DNA from 4 places in the Bradyrhizobium sp. USDA 241 genome. Region 4 is predicted to be linked to each of the others. Evidence: predicted binding sites of a transcription regulator. Region 4 holds the regulator's gene; each other region holds the start of a gene.
What was found. The regulator PhoB, encoded in region 4, activates phosphate uptake and scavenging genes when phosphate is short. The targets are predictions, from matches to a motif close to TGTCATNNANCTGTCAT.
Positions count from the first base shown of each region.

Region 1: a site for PhoB is predicted at 996-1,012, ahead of ABIF91_RS32025 (ExeM/NucH family extracellular endonuclease). Genes of this name have one in related genera too.
Region 2: a site for PhoB is predicted at 923-939, ahead of ABIF91_RS25025 (YdcH family protein). Genes of this name have one in related genera too.
Region 3: a site for PhoB is predicted at 939-955, ahead of ABIF91_RS35335 (RNA degradosome polyphosphate kinase). Genes of this name have one in related genera too.

Region 1 is NZ_JBMGPZ010000005.1:2,129,248-2,131,448, reverse strand. Features, by position in the region: gene ABIF91_RS32025 (ExeM/NucH family extracellular endonuclease) at 1-872, opposite strand, end outside; gene ABIF91_RS32020 (type I secretion system permease/ATPase) at 1,368-2,201, shown strand, end outside.
Region 2 is NZ_JBMGPZ010000005.1:664,155-666,355, forward strand. Features, by position in the region: gene ABIF91_RS25010 (hypothetical protein) at 1-122, opposite strand, end outside; gene ABIF91_RS25015 (hypothetical protein) at 145-363, opposite strand; gene ABIF91_RS25020 (YdcH family protein) at 489-695, opposite strand; gene ABIF91_RS25025 (YdcH family protein) at 1,026-1,205, shown strand; gene ABIF91_RS25030 (IS1380 family transposase) at 1,535-2,201, opposite strand, start outside.
Region 3 is NZ_JBMGPZ010000005.1:2,792,555-2,794,755, reverse strand. Features, by position in the region: gene ABIF91_RS35345 (CDP-alcohol phosphatidyltransferase family protein) at 1-90, shown strand, start outside; gene ABIF91_RS35340 (DnaA ATPase domain-containing protein) at 198-875, shown strand; gene ABIF91_RS35335 (RNA degradosome polyphosphate kinase) at 1,030-2,201, shown strand, end outside.
Region 4 is NZ_JBMGPZ010000004.1:1,851,830-1,854,030, forward strand. Features, by position in the region: gene phoU (phosphate signaling complex protein PhoU) at 1-442, shown strand, start outside; gene phoB (phosphate regulon transcriptional regulator PhoB) at 475-1,182, shown strand; gene ABIF91_RS18455 (IS5 family transposase) at 1,375-2,201, shown strand, end outside.

The DNA.
Region 1 (2,201 bases), on a different contig from region 4:
GTCACGACCGCGGAGGTCTCTCCCGCCGCGATGCTGCCGTTGAAGCTGACCGGCTTGCCGCCGACGTAGTCGGCCGCATCGGTCTGTGCCGAAGCGATCGTTCCCGAGAACGCGACGTCGCCCGTGGTGCCGCCGCTGCGCTCGACGGTGAACTGATAGACGGTCGGACCGCTGTTACCTTCGTCATGCGACACCGTGAGCGAATCCGGCGCGAAGGCGACGTGCTGCACTTCGATCGACGATTCGGACGAACTGGTGACGCGGATGTCGTCGATACCGACCCACTCGTCATTGCCGACGGCGTTGGTGGTGAGAATGCGAACCTGGATGTCGTTGTGGCCGTCGACGGCGGCAGGCAGCAGCAGATCGAACGGCGTCACCTGGGTCGCGCTACCGCCGGTGGTGACGTCGGCGGCGTAACCGCTTGGAACGTTGGTCCACGCCCCGCTCGAACCGAGCCGGTACTGCACGTTGATCTGCTGCGCCGAGTCGTCCGTGCTGGCGTCGAGGTCGCGTGCGTTGAAGCTCAGCCGGACATCTTTGCGGCCGGTGGCGTCGAGGTGGATCACGAGGCTCGGGGCATCCGCACTGTTTGAGCCGTTCAGCGCCACCGTCGGGTTGGCGCTCTGGAATTCGGCCACACCGCCGTTGGTGATGGCGGTGTTGGTCTGGTTGGCGACGACGTCGACATCTCCTGACGACGATCCGGTAGCCGTACGCGCGTCCACCCCGGTGGCCGAAACGACATCGTTGCCGAGATAGCCGACGATCGATGCGACCCCCGACCAATCATCGTTGGTCGTGATAAGGCCAGTATTGGACCAATCCTGCAGGAAATCGCCGTTCGCCAGGACATGAGGGGTCGTCGACATGTATCGCCACTCCAGCGCTTGAGAGAAGACGTCGCGGATCGCCACCTCACGGCATGCGTAAGGGCACGGTCCAGACGGCCGATGGTTAACGGATCGTTAATGCGCGTTGATAGAACGCCGACCACAACAGATCGGTGACTGCTTCTTAACGGGCCGGTGAAGTCGCGACACGAAAGTCCTGCGGACGCCGAGCGAACCAACGACTCGTCTTGCGACAGGCGGCGCGCTCGACCTCTCGGCCGGCAGCAATCGCCAATGAGTCATCGCGCTACAGCTCGATCAGCCGCGAGAGGTGACCACGCCAGGTTTCGATTGGCGACCTGCGCGGCCCAACATCCGAACAGGCGGCGTTTCGTCGCAGGGTGTCGCGGCCTCGTTGCCGCCGGCCCGCGTTTTCGCGCACCGCGCTTTGTCATGCGCCTGACGTTGAACCTCGCTAACGAACGCCGACCGCATCCGACCGTGACGGTCCGACGTCGTTTTGAATTGAGTATCATGACCGCAACAACGTCCTCCGCGTCGACTCCCGCGTCCGGCGATCTCGCCTCGGCCGCGATCGCCTCCTGCAAAACGGCCTTTCTGACGGTGGGACTGTTCTCGGCGGTGCTCAATCTGCTGATGCTCACCGGCTCTATCTACATGCTGCAGGTGTACGACCGGGTCATTCCATCGCACAGCATTCCGACCTTGATCGCGCTGTCGATCGCGGTGGCGGCGGCGTATGCGATGCAAGGGCTGTTCGACCTGCTGCGTCAGCGTATTCTAACCCGGATCGGATCGGCACTGCACGCCGCGCTGTGGCAACCGGTCGTCTGCAACATCCTGCGCGGGCCGCTACGCGGCGGCGGCGCGAATCGCGGCCTGCAATTGTCACATGATCTGGACTCGGTCCGGTCGTTCCTTTCCGGGCTCGGCCCGACGACCTTGTTCGACTTGCCGTGGATGCCGCTGTATCTCGCCGGCTGCTTTCTCTTGCATCCTTATCTCGGCTGGACCCTGGTCGCGGGCGCGGTGCTGCTGTTCGGGATCGCGCTGCTCACCGAGGTGCTGACGCGGGCGCCGACCCGGGACGCGTCGCGTGCCGGCGCAATCCGCGGCGTCCAGCTTGAAGCCGGTCGGCGCAACGCCGAAATCGTGGCAGCGCTGGGGATGGAGCAGCGGTTGATCGACCGGATGGGGGCCGCCAACGACGATCTCGTCGCCGCCCAGCAGCGCAACGCCGATATCGCCGGATCGCTCGGCGCGTTGTCGAAGACGCTGCGCTTCATGCTGCAATCGGCGCTGCTCGGCCTCGGCGCCTATCTGGTGATCGAGGGGCAGGCCAGCGGC
Region 2 (2,201 bases), on a different contig from region 4:
AATATCTCGGCGCGCCGCAGAGCCGCAGTCGAGGTCTGGCATTCCTCGGCAGTGCCCGCGACTGGCGAGCCGTCTGCATCGATCAAAAAGGGCATTGCAACGTAGTAGGTCACATCCGACATGGCGTTGCTCCGGTTGTTGAAATCAGGCGGCGCTGCTCTTGCTCCGCATCTTGCTGCGCGAGGTCTCCGGAATGCAGCCGGCGGAAATCGCCGCCTGCAATTCCTCCAGCTCGGTTTCCAGATATTCATTGGCCATGATCAGCGCTTTGATCGTGCTGCGCAGATTGCCGTCGCACATCGCGATCGCCTGATCACAGGCCTGTTCATAATGGCTGTTGTCGAGAAGGGGCGTTGCCGACATCTGCGTTGTCCTCGTGTCGTGGCTTGGGCATTTCGGAGGTTTGGGCGCTCCAAAATGTTCCTATTTTGTTCTCTTCGAGTCAAGCGGATTCATTTGGGCAAGCCGCGGTGCAGGCCGCTCACGGATCAGGCGATGATGTCGGGGGTAATCTGGTCTTCGATGAACGCGATGCGGTCACGCAACAACAGCTTGCGCTTCTTCAACCGCTGTAACCGCAATAGGTCGGGGGCGGGCGATTGATGCAGTGCATCGATCGCGGCGTCCAGATCTCGGTGTTCCTGCTGCAACCGGGTGAGCTCGGCTTCGAGCTCACGCTCGTCTTCATTGGTCATGTCTGCGGTGGCCGAAAACCGATAAGCGTGAGATTAAGGCTGTGGATGCCCTGTGGAAATTATCGTCCTTGCGCGGCGTGATCGCAAGCGATCTGCGATCCCCGCTCGCCGATCTCCCGCAAGATATTTCTTGCAGGCTGGTGCGGCGTCGCGCAGGCGCATTGATATCACGGATTTTTCCCGCGCGGTTCCACTAGTCACGCTTCGTTACATATGAACTTTCAAAAATGACACTGCGACGACGGATACCCATCGACAGAACGGATCGCTGATGTAGACTTGCTTGTCCGGATCGAATCCTAAGGTTCAACCCTACCGAGGAGGTTTCGAATGACAATTCAGGCACATCTTGTTGAATTGGAACGGAAGCACAGACTTCTCGAAAACGAATTGCACGAAGCTCTCGTGCACCTTTCAACAGACGACCTGCAAATTGTTGAGTTGAAGCGCCGGAAGTTGATGGTCAAGGACCAGATCGAGCGTCTGAAGCACGGCGATACGCTCCACTAGCGACCCCCGTAACATCGTAGAGTTGATCACATCCTTACGCAGGGATGAGGGCATTCGTGCTCATCCCTGCTTCAAGGTGGCGCAAGACGTCTGTCTGGCGCCAGCTTTGTTGGGACCGTTTCTCGACGCCAACCGTCATCCACCTCGCGCGAAAACGCGCTAGCCCGTCCTATTCGTGAGAGTGCGGCTTTTGGGCCCGATTGATGCGGCCGCACATCTTGTCTGACGAGGCGCACAGGATTGCCTTCGGCTTTTCGCCGCCTGACGACCGGTACTTTGCAACGCGCTTGAGGGATGGGTTGGGCGAACGGGGGCGGACGCCCCGCCGGTCAAGGACCGAGCGGCAGCAGCGCGCCGGGCAAGCCGCAGATCAGGTCGGCTTCGGGACATGCCGCGGCAAACGCAAGGCGAATGCGGCTCGTGGTCTCGACGACACGGGCGGCGATTTTCAAGAGCCGAAGACGCAGCGTCGCGAACTCGGCAGCGGCCAATTCCCGGGCTTTGGGAATGGCGTCGCGCACGGTCAGCATCAGCCAATAAGCGGCCGTATGGAGCACGAGACGGACCTGGTTGGCGAGCGCCGAACGGCAGCTGGTGCGATCGGAGGCGAGCTGCGTCTTATGCAGCTTGATCAGATTCTCGGCTTGGCCGCGCGCGCAATACAGGCTGTCGTAGATCCACTCGGCCGAGCCGACATCGAGGCTGGTGACGACGAAGCGGATGTCGAGGCCGAGCATCGTCGCCTCAATACGGGCGACAGTGCGCCGTTCGCGATCCCAGGACTTTGCCTTGTGGCGCGTCTCGGTATAGCCACGCAGAACCGGCAGGTTCTCGATGGCGCGTCGCGTGCGGATGTCGTCGGCGACCTCGTCGACTTTTCTGGCGAGAGGCTTGGTGCCGGACAGACCGAAGATGTAGTCGATGCCGTTGGTCTCGCACCACGCCATTGCCTCCGGCCGGGCATAGTGCCCGTCGCCACGGAACGTAATTTGCGTG
Region 3 (2,201 bases), on a different contig from region 4:
ATGGGCCTCGTCACGATCTTCACGCTCTCCTCCGTGTCGCTCTATCTCGTCGAGTGGCTGCGGCACATGAGCACGATCGAGGCCAAATGAGCCGGGATGCGGCCCCGCAAAAGGCCAAGTCTCGCACGATCAAGTCTCGCACGATCAAGTCGCACCTCTTCAAACGGGCCGGCGCGCCGGCATGGAGCAAAGCAAGCGTGGCAGGCCGCGTCCATCCCCGACAATTGGCGTTCGCACTTCCGCATGCGGAGAGCCTCAGCCGGGACAACTTCCTCGAAGGCCCCGCCAATGCGGCTGGTCTCGGCCTGATCGACAGCTGGCCGGAATGGCCGAACCGGATCATGTGGCTGGCCGGCCCGGAAGGTAGCGGCAAGAGCCATCTCGCCGCGATCTGGGCCGAGGAAGCCGGCGCCCGCTCGACCACGGCCAATGCGCTGACCGCGGCAGGCGTCCCGGGCGCGCTCGCCACCGGCGCGCTGGTGGTCGAGGATCTCAAGGCCAGGGATTTTGACGAGCGGGCCCTCTTTCATCTGATGAACCTCGCCCGCGAGGACGGCGCCTACGTCCTCCTCACCGGACGCGAGGTGCCGGCCTCGCTGGAGATCGAGCTTCGCGACCTGCGCTCGCGTCTGCGGGCTGTTCCGGTGGTCGCGCTGCTGCCTCCCGACGACCAGCTCTTTCGCGGCCTCATCGTCAAATTCTGCGCCGACCGCCAGCTCACCGTGGACGAGAGCGTGGTCGGCTACCTCGCCACCCGCCTGGAGCGGTCCTCGGCCGCGGCCCGGCAGGCCGTGGAGCTGCTCGACAGCGAAGCCCTACGGCTCGGCCGCCCCGTGACCCGGGCGCTCGCCGCCGAGCTGCTCCGGGACCCCTGATCGGCCCCTTGTACCCCGACGCCTTCTGCAACGGCTTGACGCGGCGGAACGGCGGAACATCAATGTCATCGAAACGTCATCGCTGTAACACATGCTCCCCGGGGTTTTGCGCATAAGTCGCAAAGTGAGGCGAGACAGGATGGACCGACTTCTGATGGACTCTGCGCAAGCTATTGAAATTAAAGAAAAAGCTGCAGAGGCCGAGGGCCTGCCGGCGATCGCGTCCAGCCCCGAACGGTTCATCAACCGCGAGCTGTCCTGGCTGCATTTCAACCGCCGAGTCCTGGAGGAATCGGTCAATCCCAGCCACCCCGTGCTGGAGCGGGTTCGGTTCCTGTCGATTTCGGCGAATAACCTCGACGAGTTCTTCATGGTCCGCGTTGCCGGCATCAAGGCCCAGGTGCGCGAGGGCATTGCCGAACGCAGCCCCGACGGCCTGACGCCGTCGGAGCAGCTCGCCCTGATCAATCGCACCGTCTCCCAGCTCGCCTCGGACCAGCAGGCGATCTGGCGCGACCTGCGCAGCGCGCTGGCCGAGGTCGGCATCGTGCTGGTCGACGGCAAGGACGTCTCCAAGTCGGAACGGACCTGGATCGAGGACTATTTCCTCAACAACGTCTTCCCGCTGCTGACGCCGCTTGCGATCGATCCGGCCCACCCCTTCCCGTTCATTCCGAGCCTTGGCTTCACCATCGCGCTCCAGCTCACGCGCGCCGCCGACGGCAGGCAGATGAACGCGCTGATCCGCATGCCCGGCAAGATCGACCGCTTCATCCGCCTGCCCGCCGAAGGCACGGTGCGCCTGATCTCGCTGGAGCAGGCGACTGCCCTGTTCATCAACCGCCTTTTCCCCGGCTACAATCTGCACGGCCAGGGCTCCTTCCGGATCATCCGCGACTCCGAGCTCGAAATCGAGGAAGAGGCGGAGGACCTCGTCCGCCTGTTCGAGACCGCGCTGAAGCGCCGCCGGCGCGGATCCGTGATCCGGCTCGAGATCGACGCCAAGATGCCGGAGCAGTTGCGCAGCTTCGTGCAGCATGCGCTGTCGGCGGCCGATGACGAGGTGTTCCTGGTCGACGGCGTGCTCGCCATGAACGAGCTCTCCCAGCTCACGCGACTCGACCGGCCTGACCTAGAATTCACCCCCTACGTGCCGCGCCACCCCGAGCGCGTGCGCGAGCATGGCGGCGACATCTTTGCCGCGATCCGGCAGAAGGACCTCGTCGTCCATCACCCCTACGAATCCTTCGACGTGGTAGTGCAGTTCCTTCAGCAGGCCGCGCGCGACCCTGACGTCGTCGCGATCAAGCAGACGCTCTACCGCAC
Region 4 (2,201 bases):
GACCGATCTCGAGCGCATCGGCGATCTCGCCAAGAACATGGGCAAGCGCGTCGCAGCGCTGGAGACGGATTTTCATCCGCTGAAACTGTTCCGCGGCCTGGAGCACATGACCGACCTCGTTCAGCAGCAGGTCAAGTCGGTGCTGGACGCCTATGCCGCGCACGATCTGCCGGCAGCGATGGCGGTGTGGAAGGGCGACGAGGAAGTCGACGCCATCTGCACCTCGCTGTTCCGCGAACTCCTCACCTACATGATGGAGGATCAGCGCAACATCTCTTTCTGCATCCATTTGATGTTCTGTGCCAAGAACATCGAGCGGATCGGTGACCACGCCACCAACATCGCCGAGACCGTGTTCTACATGATCGAGGGCCAGGCGATCACCGACAAGCGGCCGAAGGGCGACATGACGACCTTCGCCACGACGGTGCCGAATACCTAAGCGGTGCCGAATACCCAAGGAGCGACGACAACATGGGCGCACGCATTATGGTGGTTGAGGACGAGGAAGCTCTCACCGAGCTTCTTCGCTACAACCTCGAAGGCGACGGCTATGACGTTGAGACGGTGATGCGCGGCGATGATGCCGACACCCGCCTCAAGGAGCACATTCCCGATCTGATCGTGCTCGACTGGATGCTGCCGGGCCTGTCGGGCATCGAGCTGTGCCGGCGGCTGCGCACCCGTCCCGAAACCAAGCAGCTGCCGATCATCATGCTGACCGCGCGCGGCGAGGAAAGCGAGCGGGTGCGGGGACTTGCGAGCGGTGCCGACGACTACATCGTCAAGCCGTTCTCGGTGCCGGAGCTGCTGGCGCGCGTGAAGGGCCTGCTCAGGCGCGCCAGCCCCGAGCGGCTCGCCACCGTGCTCGCCTATGGCGACATCGAGCTCGACCGCGACAAGCGCCGCGTGGCGCGTTCGGGCCGGCCGATTGATCTCGGCCCGACCGAATATCGTCTGCTGGAGTTCTTCCTGGAGCATCCCGGCCGCGTGTTCTCGCGCGAGCAGCTGCTCGACAGCGTCTGGGGCCGTGACATCTACATCGACGAGCGCACTGTCGACGTCCACATCGGCCGCCTGCGCAAGCTGCTCAATCTCGGCCGCGAGCAGGATCCGATCCGCACCGTCCGTGGCGCCGGCTATGCGCTGGACGATCGGTTTGCGAAGGCGGAACAGACCTGAGTTTTGTGGATGTCTAATTAGTCGTCCGTGAAGAATGCAGATCGGCCTGAGACATAGGCAGAAGTTGTCTCGATAAAGTATTCGATTTTGCAAGAAAGCCGGGTGTTGGGCCGCGGTTTCTTGCGTTTTGGGATTTTGCTTTCGAGCGATTCGTGATTCCCTGACGGCGGGTCATCGGCATTGGGGACGGCGATGAGCAAACCGCGGGATGATCGCCAAAAGGACCTGTTGCTTCCGGCGCTCGATCAAATCATCGACATGGGCCACCCGCTGGTGCGGTTGGCGGCGCTGATCGACTGGAACTTTCTGGATGACCGCTTTGGTTCGGTGTGCCAAACCGGTCCGGGGCAGCCTGGACTGCCGACGCGGCTTGTCGCCGGCCTGTTCATCCTGAAGCACATGCACAATCTCTCGGATGAGGTGCTGTGCGCTCGCTGGATCGAGAACCCTTATTACCAATACTTCTGCGGCGAGTTGAGCTTCTGCCACCGGCTGCCGTTCGATCGATCGTCGATGACGCGCTGGCGCCAGCGGCTCGGCGAGGAGGCTCTCGTCGCGCTGATCCAGGAAAGTCTGTCGGTGGCACACAAGACTGGCGCCATCGGTCCCAAGGACCTGGAGCGAGTGGTGGTCGATACCACGGTGCAGCCCAAGGCCGTTGCGCATCCGACCGACGCGCGGCTGACGCATCGGGCCATCACCAAGCTCGTCGGGTTCGCCAAGCGCAACCGTGTGCCGCTGCGCCAGAGCTATCTGCGCCTGGCCAAACGCGCCGCCATCATGGTCGGCCGCTATACCCACGCTCATCAGTTCAAGCGCGCCCGGCGCCAACTCAAGTTCCTGCGGACGCGGCTTGGCCGGATCATCCGCGACGTCCGCCGCAAGATTGATGGCGATGCGGCGCTGGAAGCGCGCTTCGGCCCGCTGCTCGATCTGGCGCAGCGGGTGCGCAGCCAGGATCAGCATCAGCGCGGCCCGAAGATCTATGCGTTGCATGCGCCGGAGGTCGAGTGCATCGG